DNA from 4 places in the Paracoccus sp. TOH genome. Region 2 is predicted to be linked to each of the others. Evidence: riboswitches for the same ligand, from Rfam matches in the RefSeq annotation. Region 2 holds a riboswitch; each other region holds the start of a gene.
What was found. A riboswitch is a leader RNA that binds a small molecule or an ion and turns the genes downstream of it on or off. The one in region 2 is predicted to bind cobalamin.
Positions count from the first base shown of each region.

Region 1: linked by a shared signal. The riboswitch ahead of NBE95_RS11500 (TonB-dependent receptor) and the one ahead of NBE95_RS05265 (DUF1636 domain-containing protein) in region 2 are both predicted to bind cobalamin.
Region 3: linked by a shared signal. The riboswitch ahead of nrdH (glutaredoxin-like protein NrdH) and the one ahead of NBE95_RS05265 (DUF1636 domain-containing protein) in region 2 are both predicted to bind cobalamin.
Region 4: linked by a shared signal. The riboswitch ahead of NBE95_RS18065 (ABC transporter substrate-binding protein) and the one ahead of NBE95_RS05265 (DUF1636 domain-containing protein) in region 2 are both predicted to bind cobalamin.

Region 1 covers NZ_CP098361.1:181,848-189,098, reverse strand. Annotated here, with positions in the region: gene glpK (glycerol kinase GlpK) at 1-645, shown strand, start outside; gene NBE95_RS11515 (ABC transporter ATP-binding protein) at 660-1,415, opposite strand; gene NBE95_RS11510 (iron ABC transporter permease) at 1,418-2,416, opposite strand; gene NBE95_RS11505 (ABC transporter substrate-binding protein) at 2,413-3,264, opposite strand; gene NBE95_RS11500 (TonB-dependent receptor) at 3,258-5,174, opposite strand; cobalamin riboswitch at 5,310-5,522, opposite strand; gene NBE95_RS11495 (PLP-dependent aminotransferase family protein) at 5,685-6,971, opposite strand; gene NBE95_RS11490 (Lrp/AsnC family transcriptional regulator) at 7,099-7,251, shown strand, end outside.
Region 2 covers NZ_CP098360.1:1,066,263-1,073,513, reverse strand. Annotated here, with positions in the region: gene NBE95_RS05290 (CbtA family protein) at 1-419, shown strand, start outside; gene NBE95_RS05285 (hypothetical protein) at 488-1,030, shown strand; gene bluB (5,6-dimethylbenzimidazole synthase) at 1,030-1,653, shown strand; gene NBE95_RS05275 (hypothetical protein) at 1,702-3,213, opposite strand; gene cobO (cob(I)yrinic acid a,c-diamide adenosyltransferase) at 3,290-3,901, opposite strand; cobalamin riboswitch at 3,939-4,140, shown strand; gene NBE95_RS05265 (DUF1636 domain-containing protein) at 4,218-4,571, shown strand; gene cobW (cobalamin biosynthesis protein CobW) at 4,575-5,609, shown strand; gene cobN (cobaltochelatase subunit CobN) at 5,612-7,251, shown strand, end outside.
Region 3 covers NZ_CP098362.1:624,520-631,770, reverse strand. Annotated here, with positions in the region: gene cbbR (LysR family regulator CbbR) at 1-390, shown strand, start outside; gene ligD (non-homologous end-joining DNA ligase) at 439-1,350, shown strand; gene nrdF (class 1b ribonucleoside-diphosphate reductase subunit beta) at 1,355-2,326, opposite strand; gene nrdE (class 1b ribonucleoside-diphosphate reductase subunit alpha) at 2,402-4,528, opposite strand; gene nrdI (class Ib ribonucleoside-diphosphate reductase assembly flavoprotein NrdI) at 4,510-4,917, opposite strand; gene nrdH (glutaredoxin-like protein NrdH) at 4,944-5,165, opposite strand; cobalamin riboswitch at 5,256-5,440, opposite strand; gene NBE95_RS20070 (hypothetical protein) at 5,607-5,873, shown strand; gene NBE95_RS20065 (DUF6635 family protein) at 5,870-6,700, opposite strand; gene NBE95_RS20060 (YeiH family protein) at 6,768-7,251, opposite strand, start outside.
Region 4 covers NZ_CP098362.1:196,280-203,530, reverse strand. Annotated here, with positions in the region: gene NBE95_RS18075 (ABC transporter ATP-binding protein) at 1-156, opposite strand, end outside; gene NBE95_RS18070 (iron ABC transporter permease) at 153-1,211, opposite strand; gene NBE95_RS18065 (ABC transporter substrate-binding protein) at 1,208-2,218, opposite strand; cobalamin riboswitch at 2,386-2,585, opposite strand; gene NBE95_RS18060 (DUF1127 domain-containing protein) at 2,777-2,971, shown strand; gene NBE95_RS18055 (DCC1-like thiol-disulfide oxidoreductase family protein) at 3,109-3,564, shown strand; gene NBE95_RS18050 (gamma-glutamylcyclotransferase) at 3,608-4,309, opposite strand; gene NBE95_RS18045 (cupin domain-containing protein) at 4,804-5,238, shown strand; gene NBE95_RS18040 (hypothetical protein) at 5,266-6,783, shown strand; gene NBE95_RS18035 (helix-turn-helix domain-containing protein) at 6,829-7,251, opposite strand, start outside.

The sequences.
Region 1 (7,251 bases), on a different replicon from region 2:
CTGCTGAGCACCATCGCCTATCGGCTGGACGGCCGCACCACCTATGCGCTGGAGGGCTCGATCTTCATCGCCGGGGCGGTGGTGCAATGGCTGCGCGACGGGCTGAAGATCATCCGCCACGCCGCCGAGACCCAGCCGCTGGCCGAGGCGGCCGACCCGGCGCAGGAATTGCTGCTGGTGCCGGCCTTCACCGGGCTGGGGGCGCCCTATTGGCGGCCGGAATGCCGGGGCGCGGTCTTCGGGCTGACACGCAATTCCGGCCCGGCCGAGTTCGCCCGCGCGGCGCTGGAGAGCGTGGGTTTCCAGACCCGCGATCTTCTGGAAGCCATGCGCGCCGACTGGCCGGATGCCGCGCAGGGCGTGCTGCGCGTCGATGGCGGCATGGCGGCCAGCGACTGGACCATGCAGTTCCTGGCCGACATCCTCGGCGCGCCGGTGGACCGGCCGCGCGTGACCGAGACGACGGCGCTGGGCGCCGGCTATCTGGCCGGCCTGGGGGCGGGCCTGTGTCCGTCCCCCGAGGAGTTCGCCCGCGACTGGGCCCTGGAGCGCCGTTTCGAGCCCATCATGGCCGAGGCTGTGCGCGAGGCCCGCTATGCGCGCTGGCAAAGGGCCGTCCAGGCCACCATCGCCGCCGCCGGCTGATCCCGCGGGGGCGGCTAAAGCGCGCCGCCCCGAAGCGTGTCGAGTGGCTGGAACATCAGCCCGTCCGGCCCCTGCACCAGGTGGGCGGTGATGCCGAAGACCCGGGCGAGGTTTTCGGCGGTCAGCACCGCCTCGGGCGGACCATCGGCGGCGATGCCGCCCTGGTGCAGCATGACCAGCCGCGTGCAATGCCGCGCCGCCAGCCCCAGGTCGTGCAGCGAGGCCAGGACGGCATGGCCCTGCTCGGCCAGCTGCCGGAACAGCCGCATCACGTCGATCTGCGCCGCCGGGTCCAGCCCGGCGATCGGCTCGTCGGCGATCAGCAGCGGCGTTTCCTGCGCCAGCGCCCGGGCGATCAGCGTGCGGGCCTGCTCGCCGCCCGACAGTTCGGTGGCGCGGCGGTGGCGCAGCGGGGCCAGGTGCAGCGCGGCGATGGCGCGTTCGATGGCGGCGCGGTCGGCGCTGCCTGCGGAATGCGGATGGGCGATGCGGCCAAGCGCCACCAGCGCCTCGACCGGCATCGGCCAGGCGATCTCGCGGCCCTGCGGCATATAGGCGGCGGCGCGGGCGCGTTCGCGCGCCGGCAGCGCCGCCAGCGAGCTGTGGCCCCGCGCCGGCAAAAGTCCCAGGGCGGCGCGCAGCAGCGTGGTCTTGCCGGCGCCGTTCGGACCCAGCAGGCCGACGAACTCGCCGGCGCCGAGGCGCAGGTCGATGCCGTCCAGAACCGGGCGGCCGGCGCGGTGCAGCGACAGGGCGCGAAGCTCCAGCATGGTCACAGCCCCTCGCGCCGGGTTTTCAGGATCAGGTGCAGGAAGAAGGGCGCCCCCACCAGCGCCGTCAGCACCCCCAGCTTCAGGTCGCGACCCGGTGCGATCAGCCGCACGGCGATGTCGGCAGCCAGCACCACCGCCGCGCCCCCCAGCGCCGAAGCCGGGACCAGCCGCGCCGGGCTGGCGCCCACGGCGCGGCGCAGGACATGCGGCACCACCAGTCCGACGAAGCCCACCGTCCCGGCCACGGCCGTGGCGCTGCCGATCAGCGCGGCGATGCCCGCGACCAGCATCAGCCGCAGCCGGCCCAGATGCACGCCGCTGGAGGCGGCCGCATCTTCGCCCAGCGTCAGCGCCTGCAGGGCGCGGCGCGTCGGCCACAGCACCGCGAAGCCCAAGCCCATGAACGGCGCCGCGATCCAGACATGCAGCATTGAGCGGTCCGCCAGCGAGCCCATCATCCAGAACACGATCTCGTTGGCGGCGAAGGGATTGGGCGACAGGTTCAGCACCAGCGAGGTGCCGGCCCCGGCCAGGGCCGAGATGGCGATGCCGGCCAGGATCAGCGCCAGCGTGCCGCCGCGCGGCCCGGCCAGCGCCAGCACCAGCAGCACCGACAGCGCCGCGCCGGCCAGCGCCGCCAGCGGCAGGCCCAGCGGAAAGGCGGCCGACAGCCCGGTCTGGATCGCCAGCACCGCCCCCAGCGCCGCCGAGGCGCTGGTGCCGATCAGCCCCGGCTCGGCCAGCGGGTTGCGCAGGAAGCCCTGCAGCACCGCGCCCGACATCCCCAGCGCCGCGCCGACCAGCAGGCCCAGGATGGCGCGCGGCAGCCGCAGCTCACGCATGACCAGGACCAGCATCTCGTCGCCGCGGCCAAGCAGCGCGGCAAGGCTCTGGCCGGCGCCGATCCCGGCCGGGCCGGTCAGCAGCGAGGCCAGGAACAGCGCCGCGACCAGCAGCGACAGCGCGGCGATCAGCAGCGGCTGACGCGGCGCGGTCATCGCGCCGTCTCCAGCGACAGGCGGGCGTCGCGCAACTGCGCCACGGCGCGCAGGATGAAGGGGGTGCCGCAGACCCATTCGGGATCGGTCATCACCTCGGCCGGCGCCCCCCGGGTCAGCGCCCGCAAGGCCGGGTGGTCCAGCACCTCCTGCCCGCGGGCGCTGCCCGGATAGCGGCGGCCCTCGACCAGCAGGTCGGGCTCCGCAAGCAGCAGCGTCTCCAGCGGCAGGACGCCGCCCGCGGGCAGCCCGAGCGTGTCGGCGACATTGTCGAAGCCGGCCAGAGTCACGATCTGCCCGGCCAGGCTGGCCGAGCCCGAGCTGTAGCCGTTCACCGCATAAAGCGCCGCGCGCGGGCGCGGGCCGGGCGGTGCATCGGTCAGCCGCGCCAGATCGGCGTCGAACCGCGCCAGCAGCGCCTCGGCCGCCGTCTCGCGGCCCAGCACCTCGCCCATACGGCGGATATTGGCGCGGATGCCGGCGATGTCGGTCTCGACCGGGAAGACCTCGACCGGGACATCCAGCCGTTCCAGCAGCCGGATCGCCCCCGGCGCGGTCCAGCCGCCGGCCAGAACCAGGTCGGGCCGGGCCAGGAAGATCTCCTCGACCAGGCCGTGATTGACCGGCAGGCGCGACGCCGCCTCGGCCATGGCCGAGGCGGTGGGATCCTGCGCCAGATACGAGACCGAGACCAGTTGCCCCGGCGCCGCCAGCAGCATGGCAAGCTGGTCGGTGCACAGGTTCATCGACAGCACCCGGCGCGGCGGCTCGGCCGCGGCGGGCAGGGACAGGCCGGGCAGGGACAGGCCGGCCAACAGGCAGGCGGCCAGGCGAAGCCGCCTTACCATTGCGCCGTCAGTCCCGCGTAAACGGTGCGGCCCTGGCCGTAATAGCCCCAGGCTTCGGAATAATCCTCGTCGAACAGGTTCACGACGCGGCCGGTCAGCCGGACATTCCCGGTCAGGTCATAGCCGGCGGCCAGGTTCACGGTCACGTAATCGGGCAGTTCGGTGGTGGCCGGAAGGTCGGGCCAGGCGGTGTTGAACCATTCCTCGTCGTAATTGCCGGCGACATAGCGCAGATCGGCCGTGACCGTGCCGCGACCCTGCGCGAAATCGCCCGTGGCGCGCAGCCCCAGCCGGTGGCGCGGCTGGCGGGTGATGGGCGTGTCGTTCTCGGTGCGGGCATCGGTATAGGTATAGGTTGCGCCCAGCCGCAGCCAGTCCGCCGCTTCGTATTCCAGATCGATCTCGAAACCCTTGCGGGTGCTGGTGCCGGCGACGTTCACCGAGGTTTCGCCGGCCCCGGCGATCATGTCCTCGACCTTGCTGGTGAACAGGGTCGCGCCGAGCTGGCCGCGGCCGGCGGCGAAGTCCAGATCGGCGCCGATTTCATAGCTGCGGCTGGTTTCGGGGGTCAGGTCCGGGTTGCCGTGATAGGTGCCGGGCGTATAGCCGTAAAGCTGGAACATGTCGGGATTGACGGTGGCCTCTCCGGCCGCGGCGCGCAGGCGCAGGTCGCGCCCGGGCAGTTGCCAGGCGCCGGCGATGTTCCAGGTGGTCGCGTCGCGGAAATCCTCGTTGAAATCCCGCCGCAGCCCGGCCTGGACGCCGATGCCGTTGTCGAACTGCCCCTGATATTCCAACGCGACCGATTTGGTGTCGCGTTCAAACCGGCCGCCGGGTGCAAAGAAACTTTCGTAGCTTTCGCGCTTCTTCTGCAGGGCCAGGTTCAGCTTCTGCGCGGCGTCGCGGGCATGGCCGCCGTCCAGCGCCCAGGTAGCGGTATATCGGAAATCCCGCAGCCGCGAGGCATCGTCATAATCGGGCACGCCGGCGTCGAAATGATCGGTGGTCTGGTTCATCCCCCCGATGAAGAATCGGTTCAGCAACCGGCCAGCCAGTGCCTCGGCCTCGAGCCAGAGCGAGCCGTAGGTTTCATTCCGGTCCGCGGTGTGCGGCGTGTCGATCACGTAGTCGTCGGGAGAATCGACCAGATCGAACCGGGATGCGTCATAGCCGTATTCCTGCCAGCTGCGCCGCAGGGTGAAGCCGGCGGTCACCGCCTCGCTGATGGTATAGGAACCGCTGAGGGTCAGGGTCTCGCGATCGTTGAACTCGGTATCGCCGCCCGGCGTGCGCGAGGCGTCCTCGCCATCGGTATGGCGCGTCGCGGCCGAGAAGCTGATCTGGCCGCGCTCGCCCATGGCGCGGACATAGGCGCTGGCGGCGCGGGTGGCCTGGCCACCGATCTCGACCCCGCCGCCATAGCTGAGTCCCGGGGCGGCGGCGCGGCGGGTGGTGATCGAGATCACCCCGGCGGCGGCATTGGCGCCGTAGATCGTCGATTGCGGGCCGCGCAGCACCTCGATGCGCTCGATATCCTCGGTCAGCAGGCCGCTGAACACATAGTCGCCGCTGCCGGGGGCATTGGCCTCGACCCCGTCGATCAGCACCAGCACATGGTTGGATTCCCCGCCGCGGATGCGGACCTTGGTCAGCGTCTCGCCGGTCGAGGTGACGGCCAGGCCGGGCAGGTCGCGCAGCGCGTCCTGGACGGTGACGAAACCGCGCGCCTGCAGATCCTCGGCGGTCAGGATGCTGTGGGCGCGGCCATAGGCGCTTTCCACGACCGGCGACAGGCCGCCGGACAGCACGACCGTATCCAGCATCACCGGCTGCTGCGCGTCCTGGCCCAGGGCGGCGGCGGGCAGGAGCAGGGCGGTGGCGGCAAGCAGGGAAACCCGGGTTCTGAACATTCCAAAGCCTTTCCAGCGCGGGGCTTGGCCCGCGATTTGCAGAACTGTCCTGCGGAAAGGCCAAGGGCAGCCCGGCCGCAGCACGGAGACTGTCACCTCTGCGGAACGGCCGCTTTCCGGGCGCGCCCCGCGCCGGGAATGGGTGATCGCTGCGGCAGGTCTCCTGGCTTGCGGATCATTGCTCGGGCCGGCCTTCCCGGGATGCCCCCAGTGGCGCCTGCGGCCTTCGCTCACCGCATACAGTTGCGGGGGCAGCCCCGGCCTTGCCCGGTCCGCGTCGCGGCCCAAGGCGCACCGATGTTCCCTTTTCATCCGGCAGCGCCGGAAACCGTAGCGGCCCCGCATTGCCGCAGCGCAGCCCGTCCTGTCAAGCGCGCCGTGCCGCTGCCGGTTGCCGGCCGGGGGCCGGCCGGGGCGCGGCAAAGGCCCCGTGCCCCGGAAAATACCGATCTGGCCGCAGCTTTTCCCGCCCGGACCCGCCGCCCCGGCGACGGCCCGCCGGCGGCTGCGTCATTCCGCCGCTGCCAGCGTGGCGCGGATCGCCCGGGCCAGCCGGCGGCAGCCTTCCTCCAGCGCCTCGGGCGGGTTGAGGGTGAAGTTGATCCGCAGCGAGCGGCGGTCCTGGCCCTGGGGGTCGAAGACGCTCGAGGGCGAGATGCAGACGCCATGCGCCAGCCCCGCCTGCAGCAGCCGGTCGGTATCCAGCCGCGGGTCGCGGGCCGTGGCCCAGACGAACATGCCGCCCGACGGCACCTGCCAGTCCAGATCGCCCGCCAGATGTTCGCGCATCGCCGCGCAAAGCGCGTCGCGGCGCGCGCGGTAAAGCGACAGGATCGCGGGCCGGATCCGCTCGGTCATGCCGCCTTCCAGCGCCCGCAGCGCCAGCATCTGCGACAGCCCGCTTGTGCACATGTCCGAGCCCTGCTTGGCGGTGGCCAGCGCCGCGATCATCGCGGGCGCCGCGACCACCCAGCCGATGCGCAGGCCGGGGGTCAGTTCCTTGGACAGCGAGCCCATGTAGACCACCGGCCCGGCATAGGGCCCGGGATGGCCGGCCGCCGAGAGGTCGAGCAGCCGGGGCAGTGGCGCGCCCTCGTAATAAAGCACGCCATAAGGGTCGTCCTCGATCAGCCAGGTGCCGGTTTCATGGGCGGCGGCGACCAGCGCCTGCCGCTCGGGCAGCGAGACCAGCCGGCCGCTGGGATTCGAGAAATTCGGCACGGTATAGGCGAACTGCGCGCCCTGCATCGCGGCGCGCGGGTCGTGGTCGTTGCGCTCGATCCGCATCGGGCGATAGCGCGGCGCATGCGGCCGCCAGGCGTCCAGCGCCCCCAGATAGGCCGGGCTCTGCGCGGCGACCGTGCCGCCGGGCTGCAGCAGCACCTTTCCCACCAGCTCCAGCGCCTGCATCCCGCCGGTGGTGATCAGCACGTTGTCGCGGGTCAGCCGCAGGTCGGGGGTCGAACACCGCGCCGCGATCAGCTCGCGCAGGGCCGGCAGGCCGGGGATCGGGCCATAGCCCAGGGATTCGGCCGGGTGGCTGCGGATCACCTCGGCGGCCAGGTCGGCCAGCTCCTCGACCGGCCAGAGCGAGGGTTCGGGCAGGCCGCCGCCCAGATTGATCAGATCCGGGATCTGCCCGGCGGCCAGAAAGACCGAGGTCACGTCATTGGTCTGCGCGAGCCATGGCGCAAAGCCGCGGCGGCTGGCGGCCTGCGGCTGGGCCGGGGCGATGGGGGCGTCGGGCGCGGCGGCATGGGGGGCAGGGGTATGGGGGGCAGGGGCATGTGCGGGCATGGCATCCTCGTGATCCTCGGCAGAGGATAACCGCGCCGACGGCGGATGTCCCTGCAAAGAGTCGCGAGATACTTCCCCTTTGCGCTGCAACTCCCTATGAATTGCCATTATCCTGGCGGGATTCACCATGACCGAGCTTGACGCGATCGACCATCGCATCCTGACCCATCTGCGGGCCGAGGGGCGGATCTCGATCCTCGACCTGGCCGAGCGGGTCGGCCTGTCGCCCACCCCCTGCGGCCGACGGGTCAGGCGGCTGGAGGAGGCGGGCGTCATCAAG
Region 2 (7,251 bases):
GCAATGCGGTCACCGCGCGGCAGGGCCTGCTCTGGGGCCTTGCCGGCTACCTGACCATGCAGCTCGCCCCCGCCTTCGGCCTTGCGCCCGAGGTGCCGGGCGTCGCCGCCGCCGAGGTGCAGCTTCGCGCCATCTGGTGGCTGGGCACCGCCATCGCCACCGGGCTGGCGCTGTGGCTGGTCGCCTTTGGCAAGGGCTGGGCAGCCTGGGCTGTCGCCGTGGTGCTGATCCTGGCCCCGCATCTGATCGGCGCGCCGCAGCCCGGCAGCTATGCCGGCCCGGTCCCGCCCGAGCTTTCGGCCGAGTTCGCCGGCCGGGCGCTGGGGGCCGGGGCCATGGCCTGGGCGCTGCTCGGCCTGCTGGCCGGCTGGTTCTGGCAGCGCGAGGGTCAGCGGGCGGCTGTTCCGCAGCCCGCCTGATCCGGTCGGAAAATTCCTCCGGCCGGGCACAGACCGTGCCCGGCCCTTCCATGAACCGGGGGCCAGACATGGATCGTTCGATCCCGATGCTGCTGATCGGCCTGATCTTCGGCGGCGGGCTGGGTTTCGTCGTCGCCGCGGCCAACGGCATTACCCTGGACGGCCACGACCATGGCGCAAGCGGCCATGGCGCGGCGGCCGCCGGGGCCAAGACGCATGACCACGGCGCCCCGATCGACCTGCCCGCCGGCAGCGCCACCGCCTCGGCCCGGCTGGAACCCGACAGCGTCTCGGGCTGGAACCTGTTCCTGCAGCTGCAGGGCTTCTGCTTCGCCCCCGACCATGCCGGCCTGACCCACCGGACGGGCGAGGGGCACGCGCATCTTTACCTGAACGGCACCAAGATCGCCCGGCTCTACGGCCCGGCCCGGCATCTCGACGCGCTGGAGCCCGGCGACCGGCTGCGGGTCGAGTTGAACGCCAACAACCACCGGCCGCTGACCGTCTCTGGCCGGCCGCTCGCCGTCGAGCTGACCGTGCCCGACCGCCCGGTCGCCATCCGCGCCGGGGCCGAGGGCCTGCCCGACAGCGCCATCTGCGCGGTACCGTGATGGAGTTCGGCGCCGAGGACCGTGCCGCCCTGGACCGCATCCTGCGCTGGCGCCGCGACGTGCGGCATTTCCGCAAGGATCCGATTCCCGAGCCGCTGCTGGACGCGCTGCGCGCGGCGATGGAACTGGCGCCCTCGGTCGGCAATTCCCGGCCATGGCGGGTGATCCGGGTCGAAAGCCCCGGCCTGCGCGCCGCGATCCGCGCCGATTTCCTGCGCTGCAATGCCGAGGCCGCCACCCGCTACCAGGGCCCGCAGCGGCAGGAATATGACGCGCTGAAGCTGGCGGGGCTGGACCGCGCCCCGGTCTGGCTGGCGGTCCTGACCGAGATCGACCCGGCCGAAGGCCACCATCTGGGCCGCGCCACCATGGCCCGGACGCTGCAGCAATCCACCGCCATGGCGATCCATACGCTGTGGCTGGCGGCGCGGGCGCGCAACCTCGGCCTCGGCATGGTCTCGATCCTCGATCCGGCGCGGATCACCGCCTTGCTGCAGGTGCCGGAAAGCTGGGAGTTCAGCGCGCTGCTCTGTCTGGGCTGGCCGGATTTCACCGACGACACCCCGCTGCTGCACCGCTCGGGCTGGCAGGAAAACACCGCGGCGGACTGGCAACGCCGCTAGCCCCGCCGCATCGGGCGGGGCTGCCCCCGGTTCAGGGCTGCCCTCGGTTCAGGGCTGCGAGGTGGCCGGACCCATGGGCTGGCCGTTGACGGTGACGGGGCCGCCGCCCTCGGGCATCTGGATGTCCCAGACATTCTCGCCGCTGGCGCCGGGCTTGGCCATGGCGCGGGCCATGCGCAGCATCATCAGCGGCTGGCCGGCCTCGTCCGGCGGGGCGGCGGCCAGCGCCGCCTCGACCTTGTCGAGCCCGGTCGCCGAGATCAGCGCCGAGCCGGAGGGCACCGCACCCGGACCGGCCGCGACATCGGCGCGATAGTCGATCCGATAGCCATCGCCCTTGATCTGCGAGGGCGCGAGTGTCAGCGCCGCCTTGCCCTGCGGCAGCAGCGCCGCCTGCACCTGCTTGGGATCCAGCTTGGCAAAGGGATCCTCGGCCGCCAGGTCGACCGCCTCGATCAGCATCTTCGCCGGCGCCGCCAGGTCGAATTCCGAGGCGGTGAAGTCCAGCGTCACCTCTTGCGGCAGGATCGGCGCCACCCAGGAGGGCAGCACGCCCTCGGGCACGCTGAGGCCCGCCAGCGCCACCTGCTCCTGCAAGCGGCCGTCGGCGGTGACCCCGGACATGCCGACCATCAGCCTGGCCGAGGCCAGTCCGAACTCGCCCAGCGGCGTGCCGACCCTGAGATCGCGCAGCGCCGCATCCATCGACAGCTCGTCCCACAGCGGCATGGCCGCGCTGACCCGGTCGCGCAGCGCCTCCTGCGAGCCCTTGATCAGCTCTTCCGAGGGATGGGCGACGAACCAGGCCAGCAGGGACAGCTCGCCCTCGGTGCGGGCGCCGGTGATCTGGCCGCTGCCGTCATAGCCCGGGGCGGTGACCCGGATCTGCACCGGCTCACCGCCCGGAATCATCACGAAGTCCTGCGTCTGCTCCAGCCCTTCGGCGGTGAAGCGCATGGCCTGATCGACGCCGCCGGCCTTGCCCGCCGCGCCGCTCAGGGACATCTCCATCCGCGCGGTGCGCTGGTGATCGCGCGACACGACCTGCGGCTCCTCGGGCATCGGTTCGGGCGCGGCGCCAGCCTCGGGCGCGGGCGGCGGCAGCGGCGGCGCATATTGCACCGAATCGATGACATAATCCGTCATCACCGCCTGCTGCTCGCGGAAGCTCATCAGCGATTCATCCCAGATGCCGGTCGATTCGATCCTGGTCGAGCCCTTCTGCTCGAAGGTCTTCGGCACCACCACCGACCAGCTCAGCACCTGGTCCTCGCTGACGCCCCAGCTGCCGTCGCCATTGTCGGTCAGCCGGTAGGTCAGGGCCGAGATGCTGATCTGCGCCTGCTCGGCGGGAACCTGCGCCAGAAGCGGCGCCGGGTCGATCTTCAGCTCATAGCTTTCCCCCTGCGGGGTGACGCTGACCACCCCCGCGGTGCCGCCGAAATAGGTCTGGAAAACGCCGCGCAGCCGTGCCGCCCCTTCCTCGGTGGCGGGCACCGCCCAGGCCGCCGAGACCGGGCAGATGGCCAGCAGCGCAACAAAGCCTTGTCTCAAAAACATGTCTGAATATTCCTTCGCACTCACTCGTGATCTTCTTGCAGAAAACTCCGCGACGCACAGATGACAGCAGGCGGGTCTAGAATTCCACCCCCGGCTGCGCCTTGATGCCGTCGCGGAACGGGTGCTTGACCTGCTCCATCTCGGTCACCAGATCGGCCGCCGCGATCAGGTCCGGTTTCGCATTGCGGCCGGTCAGCACCACATGCGTCAGCGGCGGCTTTTCGTCGCGCAGGAAGACCAGCACCTCCTCGAGGTCAAGGTAGTCATAGCGCAGCGCGATGTTGATCTCGTCCAGCAAGACCATGCGGATGGACGGATCGCGGATCAGCGCCTTGGCCTTGTCCCAGCCGGCGCGGGCGGCGGCGATGTCGCGCGCCTTGTCCTGCGTCTCCCAGGTGAAGCCCTCGCCCATGGCGTGGAACTGGCACAGATCGGCGAAATGCCCGGTCAGCAGCCGCCGCTCGCCGGTGTCCCAGCCGCCCTTGATGAACTGCACCACCGCGCAGGGCATGCCATGGGCGATGCAGCGCAGGATCATCCCGAAGCCCGAGGAGGACTTGCCCTTGCCCTTGCCGGTATGGACGATGACCAGCCCCTTCTCGCCCTGCTTGTCCTGCATCATCCGGTCGCGGGCGGCCTTGATCTTCGCCATCTTCTCGGCATGGCGGGCATTGTCGTCGGTCTGCATCGGGCACTCCTTCGCTTGACAAGTCGGGACCGGGCGCGCACAGACAGGGGGCGCTGGTTCCTGTCCTATGACAGGCGAAGAGGGAATGCGACAGGCAACCGCCTGAAAGCAGCCGCCCCCGCGACCGTGACCGGAGAGGTCGCCCCGAGGCCACTGGCGAAAGCCGGGAAGGCGGGGCGGCCGTGGGCCAAGGCCCGAATCCGCAAGCCGGGAGACCTGCCAGCGCAGAAGGATCGACCGGCGGACGGGGTGTTCCCGCTGGGGCTTGGGGCATTCCGTGCCCCTGCGCCCTGCCGCCACAACGGATGAAGGGTGCATGACCGTCACGTTGCATGTTTGCGTCACCTGCCGCGCCGGCCAGCCGGTGCCCGAGGGCGAGCCGGTGCCCGGCGCGCGGCTACATGACGCGCTGACCGCCGAAAGCGCGCCCGACGGCGTGCGCATCGTCCCGGTCGAATGCCTTTCGGCCTGCGCCAGCGGCGCGGCCATCGCGCTCTCGGCGCCGGGCCGCTGGACCTATGTCTATGGCCGCATGTCGGCCGAGGACGCGTCCGAGATCCTGGCCGGCGCCGCCGCCTATGCCGACGCCCCGGACGGCATCGTGCCCTGGCGCGAGCGCGTCACCATTTTCCGCAAGCGCAGCCTCGCGCGCATTCCCCCGATCGGATAACAGATGAGCGACCTGACCAAGACCCCCGTGACCGTCATCACCGGCTTTCTCGGCGCCGGCAAGACCACGCTGATCCGCCACCTGATGCTGAACCCGCAAGGCAAGCGGCTGGCGGTGCTGGTCAATGAATTCGGCACCATGGGCGTCGATGGCGAGATCCTGAAATCCTGCGCCGACGCGAACTGCCCGGCCGAGAACATCATGGAACTGTCGAACGGCTGCATCTGCTGCACCGTCGCCGACGATTTCATCCCGACGCTGGAACGGCTGATGGCGATGCCGGTGAAACCCGACCATATCCTGATCGAGACCTCGGGCCTGGCGCTGCCGAAACCGCTGTTGAAAGCCTTCGACTGGCCGGCGATCCGCTCGCGGATCACCGTGGACGGCGTGATCGCGCTGGCCGATGCCGAGGCGGTGGCCGCCGGCCGCTTTGCCCCCGACGAGGCCGCCGTTCAGGCCCAGCGCGAGGCCGACGACAGCCTCGACCACGAAACGCCCCTGTCCGAGGTATTCGAGGATCAGATCGCCTGTGCCGATATCGTGCTGCTTTCCAAGGCCGATCTGGCCGGCGATGCGGGCCTTGCCGCCGCCCGCGCGGTCATCGAGGCCGAGGCCCCGCGCAAGCTGCCGATCCTGCCCTTGACCGATGGCGTGATCGACCCGCGCGTGATCCTTGGGCTGGGTGCCGCAGCCGAGGACGATCTGGCCGCCCGACCCAGCCATCACGACGGCGCGGACGATCACGAACATGACGATTTCGATTCCGTGGTGATCGAGCTGGCCGAAATCGCCGACCCCGCTGACCTTGCCGCCCGCATCGAGCGGCTGGCCCGCGAACAGAACATCCTGCGGGTCAAGGGCCATGTCGCCGTCGCCGGCAAGCCCATGCGCCTATTGGTGCAGGCGGTGGGCGAACGCGTGCGCCACCAATACGACCGGCCCTGGGGCGCATCGCCCCGCGCCTCGCGCCTTGTGGTGATCGCCGAGCATGACGACATCGACGAGGCCGCGATCCGGGCGGTTCTGGCGGCCTGACGATGCACGTCGTCTTTCGCGAAAGCCGTGGGCTTGAGGAAACCGAGGTCCCGACCGACCCCGGCCAAAGCCCCGCCGATATGGTCGTGCTGTCCTATTCCGACAGCGACCTCGGCGCTTTCGCGGCGGGCTGGCACCGGGCTGCCGGCGGCCTGCCGTCTCTGCGGCTCTGCAATCTCTCGGCGCTGCGGCATCCGGTCTCGGTCGATCAGTATTGCGAGGCGACGCTTTCGGGCGCCAAGGCGGTGCTGGTGCGTCTGATCGGCGGCGAACCCTATTGGCCCTATGGCGTCGCCAGCCTTCAGGACCATGCCCGCAGGCATGGCATCGCGCTGGCCTTTCTGCCTGCCGATGGCCGGCCGGACGCCACACTGGACCGCTTTTCCACGCTGCCGGCGCCACTGCTGCACCGGCTGGCGGCGCTGTGCGACCAGGGCGGCGCGGTCGCGGCGCAGATGGCGCTGGCGGAACTGGCGGGCGCGGCCGGGCTTGCAGCAGCACCGGTCACCGGCCAGCCTGCGATCCCGCAATGGGGGTTCTATGCCCCCGATGCCGGTGTGATCACAAAACCGGCGGCCGGCGCGAGCCCGGTTCTGGTCAGCTTTTACCGCAGCTATCTGACCTCGGCCGATCTGGGCCCGGTGGATGCGACGATCCGGGCGCTGCGGGATGCGGGCTTTGACGCGACCGGGGTTTTCGCTCCCTCGCTCAAGGTTGCGGGCTTTGCGGACTGGCTTGCCCCGCATCTGCCGGGCATGGCGGCCATTCTGAACATGACCGCCTTTTCCGCCCGCGATGATGCCGGCGCGACGCCCTTCGACGGCGCCGATTGCCCGGTGTTCCAGGTGGCGCTGTCCACCGCGCCGCGCGCCCTTTGGGCGGCCGAGGAGCGCGGCCTTTCCGCCGCCGACCTGGCCATGCATGTCGTGCTGCCCGAGGTGGATGGCCGCATCTTCCTGGGCGCGATCAGCTTCAAGGAACCGCAACAGCGCGACCCGGCGCTGCAATTCGCCCGTGCGATCCACGCCCCCGACATGGGCCGCATCGCGGCGGCGGTGGCACGGATCAAGGCATGGCTCGGCCTGCCGGCACCGCGCCGCGCGGTGGTGCTGTCGACCTATCCCGGCAAGACGCATCAACTGGCCCATGCGGTGGGGCTGGACGCGCTGGCATCCTGCGGCGCGATCCTCGGGCTTGCGCATGACGACCTCGGCCACCGGCTCATGGCCGAGCGCATCCACTGGCCGCTCGCGGCCTATCGCAAGGCGCTGGCCCGCCTGCCCCAAAGCCTGCAGGACGACCTGCAGGCGGCATGGGGCGAGCCGCCGGCCGAAGGCTTCGGTTTCGCCGCCATCCGCCACGGCGCCGACCTGATCGCCCTGCAGCCCGAACGCGGCGAGGTGAAGACCCGCGCCGACGATTACCACGACCTGACCCGCACGCCGCGCCACGACTATGTCGCCTTCTACCTCTGGCTGCGGACGCAAGCGGATGCCCTGATCCACATGGGCGCGCATGGCACGCTGGAATGGCTGCCCGGCAAATCCGTGGCGCTGTCGGAGACCTGCTGGCCCGAGGCGCTGCTGGCCGACCTGCCGGTGATCTACCCCTTCATCGTCAACGACCCGGGCGAGGCCGCGCA
Region 3 (7,251 bases), on a different replicon from region 2:
CTGGTCTCGGCCGACCCGGTCATGCCCCAGGACCTGCTGGCCGAGACCTTTCTGGCGCGCGAGCCGGGCTCGGGCACCCGGATCCTGATGACGCGCTTCCTGGACCGCATCGGCGACGGCACGCCCTGGCGCATGGTCGAGATGGGCACCAACGAAACCATCAAGCAGGCGGTGATCGCCGGGCTCGGCATCGCGCTGATCTCGCAGCATACCGTGACCGAGGAACTGCGCTCGGGGCGGCTGGTGGCGATCAGGGCCATCGGCCTGCCGATCCAGCGCAGCTGGTTCCTGCTCAAGCGCGAAGACATGGTGCTGTCCCCGGCCGGGCAGCGCGTGCATGACCATATCCTGGCCCAGCAAGGCGGCTTCCTGCCGCGCCTCGACGACTGAGCGGTGAACCGACCCGGCCCGGCGGCGTTGACCCGCCAGGAGGGAAGCATGACCCAGGATGCGATCCGGATCGCCGGAATCCCCGTCAGCAGCGGCAAGCGGGTGATCTTCGATCAGCCGCGCCTGACCAAGGCGGATCTGGCGCGTTACTATCAGGCGGTGGCCGGACCGATGTTGCGCGAGATGGCCGACCGCCCCCTGTCGCTTCTGCGCCTGCCCGAGGGCATGGCCGGCGAGCGATTCTTCCAGAAACACCCCGGCAAGGGCTTCCCCAAGGCGGTGAAGACGGTCGAGATCACCGAAAGCGACGGCGCCGCGGCGCCCTATGCCTATGTCACCGACGCCGCCGGCATCGTCGGCGCGGTGCAGATGGGCAGCGTCGAGTTCCACCTCTGGGCGGCGCATCGCGATCGGCTGGACCGGCCCGACCGGCTGGTGCTGGACTTCGATCCCGACGAGGCGCTGGACTTCGCCGCGGTGCGCGGTGCGGCGCTGGACCTGCGCGACCTGCTCGCGGATCTGGGGCTGGCCGCGTGGCCGCTGCTGACCGGCGGCAAGGGCATCCACCTGGTGGTGCCGCTGCGCCGCATCCTGGGCTGGGACCGGCTGAAGCACTTCGCCCGCGGTGTGGCGGTACTGGCCGCCGGGCGGCAACCCGAGCGTTTCACCGCCGGCATGGCCAAGGCCGGGCGCAGCGGCCGGATCTTCATCGACTGGCTGCGGAACGAACGCGGCGCCACCGCCATCGCGCCCTTCTCGATCCGCGCCCGGCCGGGGGCGCCGGTGGCCTGCCCGGTGACCTGGCAGGAACTGGAAAGCATCCCCCGCGCCTCGGTTTTTGGCCCCGAGGCGGCGTTGGAGCGCGGCTGGGGCGATCTGGAACCGCCGCCGCCGCAAGCGCTGACCGTCCGGACCGTCGCGGCACTGGACGACCAGAGCCGGGCCGCCGGCCTGGGTTGAGGCGTCAGAAGTTCCAGTCCTCGTCCTCGGTCGCGACCGCCTTGCCGATGACATAGGACGATCCCGAACCGCTGAAAAAGTCGTGGTTTTCGCTGTCGGGCGACAGCGCCGCCATGATCGCCGGATTGACCTCGCAGGCGGCGGGCGGGAACAGCGCCTCGTAGCCCAGGTTCTGCAGCGCCTTGTTGGCATTGTAATGCAGGAAGGCCTTCACGTCCTCGGTCAGGCCGATATCGTCGTAAAGCTCGGCGGTGTATTTCGCCTCGATGTCATAGAGATCGAAGATCAGCGAAAAGGCGAAATCCTTCAGCTCCTGCTGCTTTTCGGCGCTCAGCTTCTCCAGCCCGCGCTGGTACTTGTAGCCGATGTAATAGCCATGCACCGCCTCGTCGCGGATGATCAGCCGGATCAGGTCGGCGGTATTGGTCAGCTTGGCGCGGCTCGACCAGTACATCGGCAGGTAGAAGCCGGAATAGAACAGGAAGCTCTCCAGAAAGACCGAGGCGATCTTGCGCTTCAAGGGATCGCTGCCGGCCTGGTATTTCTCGACGATGGTCCGGGCCTTGGCCTGCAGATGCGGGTTCTCCTCGGCCCAGCGGAAGGCCTCGTCGACCTCCTTGGTCAGGCACAGCGTCGAGAAGATCGAGCTGTAGGACCGCGCATGGACCGCCTCCATGAAGCTGATGTTCGACAGCACCGCCTCCTCATGCGGGGTCAGCGCATCGGGCATCATCGAGGGCGCGCCGACGGTGTTCTGGATCGTGTCCAGAAGCGTCAGCCCGGTGAACACCCGGATGGTCAGCGCGCGCTCGGCCGGCCGCAGCGTCGCCCAGCTCTGCACGTCATTCGACAGCGGCACCTTTTCGGGCAGCCAGAAGTTGACGGTCAGCCGGTTCCAGACCTCCAGATCCTTCTCGTCCTCCAGCCGGTTCCAGTTGATCGCCCGCAGGGGCGTGCGCATGGCCTGATCCTTCATCCGAAGAACCCCTTTTCATCGTTTCTCAAATACCCTCGGGGGCGTGGGGGCGGACAGCCCCCACCGCCAAGGCCGTCACAGCGTGCAGGACACGCAGCCCTGCACCTCGGTGCCTTCCAGCGCGGTCTGGCGCAGCCGGATGTAATAGATCGTCTTGATGCCCTTTTTCCAGGCGTAGATCTGGGCGCGGTTGATGTCGCGCGTCGTCGCCTCGGCCGGGAAGAACAGCGTCAGCGACAGGCCCTGGTCGACATGTTCGGTCGCGGCGGCATAGGTGTCGATGATCGCCTCGGGGCCGATCTCGTAGGCGTCGCGGTAATAGTCGATGTTCTCGTTCGACATGAAGGCGGCGGGATAATAGACCCGGCCGATCTTGCCTTCCTTGCGGATCTCGATCTTGGCCACGATCGGGTGGATCGAGCTGGTCGAGTTGTTGATATAGCTGATCGAGCCGGTGGGCGGCACCGCCTGCAGATTGCGGTTGTAAAGCCCGTGCTGCATCACCGATTGCTTCAGCGCCGTCCAATCCTCACGCGTGGGCAGGGTGATGCCCTCGAACACCCGCACGACATCGGCCGAAACCGGCAGCCAGTCGCGCTCGGTATATGTGTCGAAGAACGAGCCGTCGGCATAGTTCGACTTCTCGAAATCTTTGAAGGTCCGGCCCTTTTCCTGCGCCAGCAGGTTCGAGGCCCGGATGGCGTGATAGGCGACGGCGGCGAAATAAACGCTGGTGAACTCGACACCCTCGGGGCTGCCGTAATGAATGCGCTCGCGGGCAAGGAAGCCGTGCAGGTTCATCTGGCCAAGACCGACGGCATGCGCCTCGTCATTGCCGCGGCGGATCGAGGGGACCGAGTCGATCGAGGACATTTCCGACACCGCGGTCAGCGCCCGGATCGCCGCCTCGACCGTGGCGCCGAAATCCGGCCCGTCCATGGTCGCGGCGATGTTCAGCGAGCCGAGATTGCACGAAATATCAGTGCCCAAGTGGGCATAGCTCAGATCCTCGTTGAACGCGCTCGCCTCGTTCACCTGCAGGATCTCGCTGCACAGGTTCGACATGCTGATGCGGCCATGCACGGGATTGGCGCGGTTCACCGTGTCCTCGAACATGATATAGGGATAGCCGCTTTCGAACTGGATCTCGGCGATGGTCTGGAAGAACTCTCGCGCGTTGATCTTCTTCTTCCTGATGCGTTTGTCGTCGACCATCTCGGCATATTTCTCGGTGACCGAAATTTCCGAGAAGGGCATGCCATAGACCCGCTCGACGTCGTGGGGCGAAAACAGGTACATGTCGGCGTTCTTCTTGGCCAGTTCGAAGGTCACGTCGGGGATCACCACGCCCAGGCTCAGCGTCTTGATGCGGATCTTCTCGTCGGCATTCTCGCGCTTGGTGTCCAGGAAGCGCAGGATGTCGGGGTGATGCGCGTTCAGATAGACGGCGCCGGCGCCCTGCCGCGCGCCCAGCTGGTTGGCATAGCTGAACGAATCCTCTAGGAGCTTCATCACCGGGATGACGCCCGAGGACTGGTTCTCGATGCCCTTGATCGGCGCCCCGGCCTCGCGCAGGTTGGTCAGCATCAGCGCCACGCCGCCGCCGCGTTTCGACAGCTGCAGCGCCGAGTTGATCGAGCGGCCGATACTCTCCATGTTGTCTTCAAGCCGCAGCAGGAAGCACGAGATCAGCTCGCCGCGCGATTTCTTGCCGGCATTGAGGAACGTGGGCGTCGCCGGCTGGAAACGGCCGGAGAGCATTTCATCCATGAACCGCATGGCGAGGCCCTCGTCGCCGCGCGCCAGTGTCAGGGCGACCATGACCACGCGGTCCTCGTAGCGTTCCAGGTAGCGCTGGCCGTCGCGGGTCTTCAGCGTGTAGCTGGTGTAATATTTGAACGCGCCCAGGAAGGTCGGGAAACGGAACTTCTTCTGATAGGCGGCATCCCAGATCGCGCGCTGAAAGTTCTTGGAATACTGGTCCAGCACCTCGGGCTCGTAATAGCCCTCGTCGACCAGATAGCGCAGCTTCTCGTCGAGGTTGTGGAAGAAGACGGTGTTCTGATTGACGTGCTGCAGGAAATACTGCCGCGCGGCCTTGCGGTCGGCGTCGAAGCGGATCTTCCCCTCGCCGTCGTAAAGGTTCAGCATCGCGTTCAGCGCGTGATAGTCCAGCTCGGCCTTTACGCCATCGTCAAGCATTCCGTCCCCCAGAATTCATGCAGCCCCGCCCGAACGCGGGAAATGTCCAGATCAGTCCCCGCCAGCTCGAATCGATACAGCACGGGAACGTTGCACTTGTCAGAAATCACCCGACCGGCCAAGGCATAGGTGGCGCCGAAATTCCGGTTGCCGGCGGCGATGACGCCGCGCAGCAACCCCCGGCTGCCCGGGTCGTTGAGAAAGCGGATCACCTGTTTCGGCACCGCGCCCCGACCCGTACCGTCGGCATAGGTCGGGCAGATCAGCACATAGGGCAGGACGGGCGCCGGCATCGCGTCGCGGGGCGAGAGCGGGATGCGCCCGGCCGACCAGCCGAGCCGCGCCACGAAACGCGCCGTGTTCCCCGAGGCCGAGGAATAATAGACCAGCCTGACCCCGGACCCGTCCACGGTCCTTACGACAGCCGGCCGATCATGTCGGGGCGGAAACCGGCCCAATGCGCCTCGCCGGCGACGACGACCGGCGCCTGACGATAACCCAGCGAAGTGACCAGTTCCATCGCCGCGTCATCCTCGGTCAGGTCGACCAGGTGATAATCCAGGCCGCGCGCGTCCAGGGCGCGGGTGGTGGCGGTGCATTGCACGCAGGCGGGCTTGGAATAAACGGTGATGGTCATGCCTCTGCTCCTTCATGGTCGCGGCAAAGGCAGGCCGCGGCCGAAGGCAGCGCCCCTCCGAACCGGTCCGGCCCGCGCCCGCCGCGCGGTTTCGTCCTGTCGCGTCATGGCAGGTCTTCTGACTCGCAGGTCTCGGCTCGGCTGGCCTTCCCGGTTGCCCAGTGGTGCTCCAACGTCGCTCTCCGCTTACAGCTGCGGGGGCAGTGCCGGATTCGCACCGGCTTCCCTCTTCGTCCCCGGATCGCTCCGGGTTGACCATGACCCCGCCAATAAGCCATGGCCGGAACGGCCGGTCAATCCATATCTAGTGGGAAAGGCGAAGTATCCCCAAATATCTGGTAGAGACCGGATTCCCGGCCTGGGGTTTCGGCGGCAAGAAACGGGGCTCCGGGCGGAGATTGTCCCGCCGGATTCCGGGCCGATCGCCGGCAGGGACGACCTATGCCGCTGCAAGACAAGACCATCATCGACGCCGGAGCCTCCAGCGCGTCAGGGCCGCGGCTGGGCCTTGCTGCCCGGCGCGAGAAACGGTTGCGGGATCGCGTCGCGCGGATCGTGGCGGCGGGCGGCGCGGCCGGGATGCTGGCCGGCGCGGGCACCGCGCCAGGCATGCCCGGGCGCTGGTCCGGGCTGGCGGATCACGCCAGCTTTGTGGCCGGCAGCGCCATGCTGGCGGATGGCGGCGGCAATTCGATCTGCAAGACCTAGCCCCGGAAGCTGCGCCACAGGCTGATCGCCGCATCCGACAGGTCGCCCAGCCGCGCCAGAAGATGCTCGCGCTCCAGTGCCGGCGCGGTGCCGGCGCGGTCCAGCCGCTGCAGCAGCCGCATGATGCGGCGGCGATGGGTGCCGGTCATCGTCTGCACCGGATCGGCGACCAGCCCGGCAAAGGTGGTCAGGACCGAGGCGAGCATGGCCAGAACCACGCCGGTCAGCACCACCTCGACGGTGGACAGCTCGCGCGGGAAGGCGCCATACCACATGCGCCCGGCCCAGCTTCCCAGCGCGAAATCCTCGACCGCCTGCGTCTGCGCCCGCAGCTGCGCGATCGGCCCGGCCAGCGAGATCACCCCGGGCGTGGCGCGGTGGAACAGCAGAAGCCCCGAAAGCAGAACCAGCAGTGAGGTGGTGATCTCGGAGACCGCGTTGCGGGTCTCGGCATAGTCCGAGACGGCGCGGGCCACGGTCTCGGGCGGCGCCCTGGGGGCCAGGTCCTGTTCCGCCAGGTCGTCGATGAAGCCGGCCAGATCCGCCTCGATCCGCTGCGCCACGTCGGAGGTCAGGAAGATCTGCCGGCGCGCCAGCCAGTCGCCGGCCCGGACCAGCCCGATGCGCCGCAACAGCGGCGCGACCAGCCGCACCAGCAGGAACAGCGGCGACAGCATGACGTTGACCGGTGCGCGCAGCAGGTCGGGGCCAAGGGCATGGCGATGCAGCGCCAGCGTGCCGCGCAGACCATAGCGGGCGCGGACGAAGCGGCGGACCTCGGTCTCGCGCCGGGTCAGCGGGCGGGTGTCGGCGGGCTGCAAGGCCATGGGCGCGGTCCCTCGAAGGATCGCGCCCAATCTAGGCATCGCGGCCGGGCCGCTCAATGCCGAAGACTCAGATCAGCGTCACCAGCCCGAGGCCCAGGGTCGAGATGAACAGCCAGGCCAGCGCGCCAAGCGCCAGCGGCCGGATGCCCTTGGCGCGCAGCTTGCGGATGTCGGTCTCCAGCCCCATCGCGGCCAGCGCCATGGTCAGCAGGAAGGCGGTCAGGCGGACGACCTCGGCCTGCAACGCTTCGGGCAACGGCAGGGCGCTGTTCAGCAGCACGACCGCGACGAAGCCCAGCACGAACCAGGGGGTCGGCGCCGCGCCATGCGCCTCGCCGCCGCGCCGCCGGGCCAGCGCGCCCAGCCCCAGGATCAGCGGCGCCAGCATGATGACCCGGCTGAGCTTGGCGACGGTGGCGGCCTGCCCGGCCTCGGCGCCGTGCTGGAAACCGGTGCCGACCACCTGCGCCACCTCGTGCACGGTCGCGCCGACCCAGATGCCGTAATGCGCCGGGCCCATCGCCAGCATTTCGCCCAGCACCGGCATGGCC
Region 4 (7,251 bases), on a different replicon from region 2:
CAGCAGCCCGGCGATCAGCCGCAGCAGCGTCGACTTGCCCGAGCCGTTGGGGCCGATCAGGCCGAAGGTCTCGCCTGACGCGATCTCAAGCGTCACGTCCTCGACGATGCGGCGCGGCCCGGCCTTCCAGCCCAGGGCGGTGGTGGACAGTCTCATCCCCGTCTCCGGCTGCGGATCAGGATCAGGGCGAAGCCCGGCGCGCCGACCAAGGCGGTGACGACGCCGATCGACACCACCTGCCCGGGGATCAACATCCGCGAGGCGATGTCGGCGACGATCAGGAACACCGCCCCGGCCAATGCCGACCAGGGCACCAAACGGCCATGCCGAGGCCCGACCGCAAGGCGCACGGCATGGGGGATGACAAGGCCGACGAAGCCGATGGAGCCGACAAGGCTGACCATCACCGCCGTCATCAGCGTGATTGCCCCGATCAGCACCGCCTGCACCCAGCGGACCGGGATGCCAAGCGCCGCCGCGGATTGCGCGCCGAAGGCAAAGCCGTCCAGCGCGCGGATGTGCCAGCAGCAGGCCAGGAACCCCGCCAGCGCGACCGGCCCGGCCAGCGCGACGTCGGGCCAGCGTACGCCGGACAGGTTGCCCAGAAGCCAGAACATGATCCCGCGCGCCTGTTCGGCATTGGCGGATTTGGCGATGAAGAAGCTGGTCAGCGCGTTGAAAAGCTGCGACCCGGCGATTCCGGCCAGAACCAGTTGCGCCGACCCGCCGCCCGCGGCCCGCGCCAGGGTCGAGACCAGTGCGAAAGCCAGCAGCGCGCCGATGAAGGCGCCGGTCGAAAGCCCCAGCGTCCCGCCGCCGACCCCCAGGATCGCCACCGCCACCGCGCCGGTGGAGGCCCCGGCCGAGACGCCCAGCAGGTAGGGATCGGCAAGGGCGTTGCGGATCAGCGCCTGCAGCACCACGCCCGACAGCGCCAGCCCCGCCCCGCAGGCGGCGGCGACCAGGATGCGCGGTATCCGGTAGTTCCAGACGATGGCCGCGTCGATGGGATCGACCGGAAACCCGGCCCCCCCGAGCTTGTTGGCAAGCTCCGCCGTCACCGTCGCAACCGGCAGCGGCGTCTCGCCGATGACGACCCCGGCCAGGATCGCCGCCAGCAGCAGGCCCAGCCCGAAGGCCCCGCGCCAGACGAGAAGCCAGAGGTGGGGCCGGACCCGAAGCCGGCCGGCAAGGGTCGCCGTCTCGGTCATCGCAGCCCAAGCACCGGCAGCGCCGCGGCCAGCGTCTCGAGCGCGGCGATGTTGCGGATCGAGGGATCCATCGCATGGGCGTCCAGGATCACGATCCTGTCGTTTTCGACCGCATCCATCTGGCGGGTGACCGGATCGGATTTCAGGAAGGCGATCTTCTTCTCGTGATCGTCGGCCTCGTACCGGCGACGGTCCATCCGGGCGATGACGATGATCGACGGGTTGGCCCGCGCGATGGTCTCCCAGCTGATGGCCGGCCATTCCTCGTCGCTTTCGACGATGTTTCTCAGCCCCAGCTTCGCCATCAGGTAGCCGGGCGGTCCCTTGCGCCCGGCGACATAAGGATCGACATCCATTTCCGCCGAGGAGAACCAGAATACCGCCGAGGCGTCCTGCAGGTTCAGCGCCTTCGCCTTGTCGCTGGCCGCCGCCTCGCGCGCCTGCAGCTGCGCCACCAGCGCCTCGGCCCGCTCGGGCACGTCGAAGATGCGGCCCAGCTCGTTGACGCCGGCATAGACCGACTGCATCTCGAACATGGTCGAGCGGGTGCCGTCAGAGCCGCTGGCATTGTCCTTGTGCCAGCAGTCGGCGGGCAGGACATAGGTCGGGATGCCGACATCGGCGAATTGTTCGCGCGTGGCGACGATGCCCTGCGGGCCGACATGCCATTCGTATTGCGCGGCGACGAGGCCGGGCTTCCTCGCCACCACCGATTCGAAGCTCGGGTCGTTGTCGGCCAGCCGCTCGATCCCGGCATTCGTGTCGCGAAATTCGGGCAGGACTTCGGTGAACCAGACCGAGGTGGCGGTCACCTTCTCGGCCAGTCCCAGCGAATACAGGATCTCGGTCGCGGCCTGACCCAGGGTGACGGCGCTGTCGGGCGCCTGGTCGAAGGTCAGATCGACCCCGCAATTCTGCAGCTTCAGCGGGTATTGCGCCCCGGCTGTGACGGGCGGCGCGAAGCCGGTCGCGCAAAGCAGCGCGGCGGTCAGGAAGCGGACGAACATGGCATGTCTCCGATGATGACGGCAGCCGAAGACAGGAGGGGAGAGCGCGGCCCAAGACCGGCCGGCGCCCCGCCCCGAAGGCGGTCGCGGCGGCTGGCTGGAACCGGTGCGGCAAGGCACCTCGGGGCAAAATTCATCCGGCACCTCCCCGGGCACCCCGCCCGGGCTGGGTTGAGATTGACGTCGGCAGGTCTCCTGACTGGCGGGTCATCGGGGCGTCGCGGCCTTCCCATGGCGGTTGCCACAGTGGCGTCGTCGCGAAATCCCTTGCCGCCTACAGTTGCGGGGGCAGTTCCGGTTCGCCGGACAGGTCCGGCGGCGGATTCCCTTTCAATTCCTTGCGGAAACCGACGATGTCGGACTAGCCCGCCCGCCGGCCGATGGCAAGCCGTATCGTCCGCCGAACCGCCGTGCGGCTTCCCGCCCGCCGCTCATGCTGCAGCGCAGAACGCATGGCGGGTTTGCCACGGGCATGGCTACTGCCGCCGGCTGTCGCGGCCTATATCCGTCCTGTCCGAAACAGGCCCGCTGAACGGGCAAGATGAAAAAGGTGCCAAGATGTCCGCTGTCGAAATGAGCCATAACCCCGCTGCCGGTGGCTTGGGCCGCATCGTTGCGCGTGTGACCGCCACGGTTGCCGGCTGGAACAACGCCCGCATCACCCGCCGCGAGCTGAACCTGCTGACCGATCGCGAGCTTGACGATATCGGCCTGACCCGCGGCGATATCGAGCGGATTGCCCGCCGCGCCTGAGGCGTAGCCGGCGATGAACGGACCCCGCGGCGATGCCTCGGGGTTTTTTCATGTCCGCCGGCCCGGCCCGGGCGCAGATCGCCCGCCGGCGGGCGATTGGGCTTGCCCGGCCGCCGCCCTTGCCTGATGCTGGCGGCATGACCGCGGCCCGTTCCCATTCCTTTCGCGACGACCCGCTGGTGCCGGGCTTCGACGATTCCGCACCGCTGGCCGTGATGGATGCGGAATGCGCGCTTTGCAGTTGGGGGGCGCGGATGATCCATCGTATGGACCGCTCGGGAGACGTGCGGATATGTCCGGTCCAGACGCCGCTCGGGGCGGCGCTGCTGCGGCATTACGGGCTGGATGCGGAAGATCCCCCGAGCTGGCTGTTCATCGAGGATGGCATCGCCCATTCCGATTGCGACGCGCTGATCCATGCCGGGCGGCGGCTGGGCGGAGCCGGCCGGCTGGCCGCGCCGCTGCGCCTGCTGCCGCGCGGGCTGCGCAACTGGCTTTACCGGCGCGTCGCGCGCAACCGTTACCGGCTGTTCGGCAGGTCGGACATGTGCGCCCTGCCCGATCCGGCCTTCCAGCGGCGACTGCTTCGCTGACGGTCTCCGCCCCGGAGGAGCAAGGAGGGCCGGGAGCCGGCCGTCATTCGCCGCGCCGGGCCTTGCCCGGTGCCGCATCTATTTCCTCGGCCACCAGTTGCTGCAGCGTCCAGATGTAATCGTCATGGATGCCGTGTTCCGCCAGACCCCGGACCGTGCGCAGCAGGTATTCCGCGCCGGACCCGGCCGCCCCGGCCGCACGGGCCAGCCGCCGGGCCTGTTCCTCGACGGTCAGTTCGGCAAGCTGCGTGCCGACCGGATCGGCATAGAAGGTCAGGGCCGGTTCGCGCCCGCGTTCGGTCTCGACCTCGATCCAGCAGGCATTGGCCGCGAGTTCATGGGCGACCAGCTCGCGCCGCAGGATGGCGCGCAGCGATTGCGTCTCGGTTCCCGGGGCGATGTCCAGCACCAACCCGTCGCAGCAGCCGCCCGAGGCAAGGGCGAGCATCAGCCCCGGCCGGTCCGGGGTGCCGCGGAAATGTTCGAGCGAGATCGAGAAGCTGCGATGCCAGCCAAGCGCGGTGGCGCGGCGGCGGGCGCCGACGGCAAAGCCGGGGTTCCAGATCAGCGAGCCATAGGCGAAGACTGGGATCGGCCGCGGCCGCCCGCGCGTCAGCCGGTCGGCCAGAAGGTCCAGATCGTCATCCTCGAGCATCCGCCAGCGCGGGTCGTGCAGCGGTCCCTCGGCCGCGGCCACGCGGGCGACATGATCGTCGGACAGCGCGATGGGGCGGCAAGTGGTCATGGGCTCTCCTGCGGGCGGTGACGAATCCACCCCCGCAAGGTTTCCGCCGGCAAGGGACGGGTCAACCCCGAAACCGCGATGCCCTATGCCGCGCCCTGCAAGGGTCTTTCGCGGGATTTCGGCGCGGTCGCCGGCATGCCCGGCGGGGACATGTCCAGAAGCCGGCCGCACAGCCGCGCCCGTTGCGCCATTGTCGCATCGGGCCGGTCTGCACCTCGGTCACCTCGACCGTCGGCCAGGCCGGAGCGGGAATCGCCCCGACGCTGGATCTCGGGGCAGCGGATGGCAGAATCATGCGTCCGTCACGGCGGCCCCCGTTTCGGTTGCCGAGGAAAAACCTCGGGCCGGTGCGGCCATGTTCCGGCGCGCGCCTTCACCGCCGGCCGATGCTTCCCCCGGGATCACCGTTTCGGATTAGGGGTTCTCTGTCATGCGGGGGGCGGCGCGCCGATGTTAGTCTGAAGCCCGGAAACGTCATGCAGGAGGAGAGCAAGATGACGCAATTCACTCGGGCTGCGGGTATGGCCATCGCGACCGTGTCGATGTGGCTGGGCGGCATGGTCAGCGCCGAGGACGCTGCCCAGATCACCCATATCGACGATGCCCAGTCGATGGAGATCGCGCCCATGGAGACGCCCGGCGTGAACGCCTTCCTTCAGGACGTGGTCGGTTCGGACAATCCCGACAAGCCGATCACCTGCGGCTTCTTCCGGCTGGAAGCCTCGGCCGAGCCGCTGGTCTATACTTATGATTACGACGAGACCAAGCTGATCCTGGAAGGGGAGATCACGGTTTCGGATGGCACGAACAGCTTCGACGCGACCGCGGGCGATGTGCTTCTGCTGCCCAAGGGCGCCAAGGTGACATTCACCACCAAGACCGCCGGCAAGGCTTACGTCTGCGGCGCACGCCTGCGCGACACCGCCTAGGCGCGGGATCGGAAAGGGGAGGAAAAAATGAAAAAGATCAGCACGGGGATGATCCCCGTGGCGGTCGCGCTGATCGCGGGCGCGGCCGCTGCCGAGGAAAGGCTCAACCTGGGCGACCTGACGCAGGGCGACCCGTTCTTCTATACCGCCGACCAGTCGATCAAGGCCGATGACGGGCAGTCGAAGCTGCTCGGTACCGGCCGGCCGTCGCGGACCCATTCGCAGATCCCGCATCTGCCGGTCTATATCGGCTACATGAGCACCAACTACACCTATCGCTTCGTCACCGTCGCCGAGCAGGTGCTGACGATGATCGGCGAGGGCAAGCATGGGCTGTGGCGGGTGCAGGAAAACGGCACCATCCGCGAATATCTCAAGCCCGGCGCCAAGGGCCTGGCCCCCGGCGCCGATCCGCTGGCGCCCGAAAACCTGGAGGCCGTGCGCCAGGACTACGCCTCCTATCTGCCCAGCGAGGGCTGGGACGGCTATCGCTATCCCGATCAGCAGGTCGATGCCGAGGGCCGGCTGACCTTCGTCGACCTGCCGGTGACGCATCCGAAATACGAGGGCCGGTATGCCGGGCATGTGCCCATCGACCTGCCCAATTTCTACTGCACCATGTCCGAGAACGATTTCCCCTATGCCCGGCTGGCCATGGATTTCGCCTTCTCGCAGCCCGGCGCCAACCAGGTCGGGCCGCTGGGCAAGCGCGCCGGGCTGGACATCAGGGAAAACTACACCCGGGTGCTGCAACTGACGCAGTTCCCGGATGCGCGTTCCTGGGTGAATGTCGGCCAGCCGGGGCAGGACGCGCTGCATGTCGACTGGAAGCCCGTCGATGCCGGCCGCATGCAGGCGGAATATTACCTGGTCGAGCGGCCGTTCTTCAACAAGCCCTATCTGTTCCTGATGGCGGTGTTCGACAATCCGGACAATGCGGACTTCCGCTATGTCCGCCCGGACGGCGCCTATTGGAACGACCTGCCCGACAAGGACGGGCTGAAGACCGAGGTGACGCTTGCCCCGCGCTTCCATCTGGAAGGCGGCGAGATTGCCGATGCGGTCGGCCTGCCGCTTTACGGTGTGCATCACCCGAACCGCGCGGCCTTCGGTGCCGGCGGCGCCTGCCCGCTGAAGGGCGGCGACTGGGGCCGCTATCCCGACACCAGCGGCGGCAGCGGCTGGCCGACGCAATACGAGGAGGTCACGCCGCTTTGCGACGCGGTGCTGGTCGACCTGAAATTCTATGCCAATCTGGACGGCCGCGACTGGAACGACCCGCACAAATACCTGGCCAATGCCGGGGTGGGGACCAGGCAGGTGCAATATACCGTGCAGCCCGGCACCTACGGGACGTTCACCGATCCCTATAACGTGGCGCGCGGCATCACGAACCCGCAGCAGATGGACGTGCCGGAGACCATCACCCTTACCTATCCCACTGCCGGGGCGCCGGTCGAATATGCCGAGGTGCCGGCGCCTTCCGAGGATTATCGCGTGGCGGTGCCTGCTCCCAGCACCTCCTGCCGGCCGATCCCGGGCTGAGCCCGGGATCGTGCCATGGCCCGGGCCGACGCTTCCGGCCCGGGCCTAAAGCCAGACCTCGCATTTGCGGATCAGCTCGGCGCGGTTCGCGGCCTGCAGGCCGATCCGGGCATTGCGCAACTGGTTCTCGACGGTGCGGGCGGACTTGCCGAGCAGCGCGCCGATCTCGTCGCAGCTCAGGCCCTGCGCGGCCAGCCGGATCGCCTGCAGTTCGGCCAGCGAGGGCCGGCGCGCCGGGCCATTGGACGGTGCCGCGGTCTTGCCATGCCAGTGGTGGCTGATCCCGGCCAGCGGTCCCAGGAAGTCGGCGGTGAACTCGCGCACGAAACCCTTGTCCGCGTCGGTCCAGGCATGGGGGTCGTGGGTATAGTCCAGGCACATCATCCCCACCGCGCGATGCGCAAAGGACAGGCGCTGGAACAGAATCGAGCGGCTGTCGATGGCGGTGAACTCCTCGCGGCAGTCGGC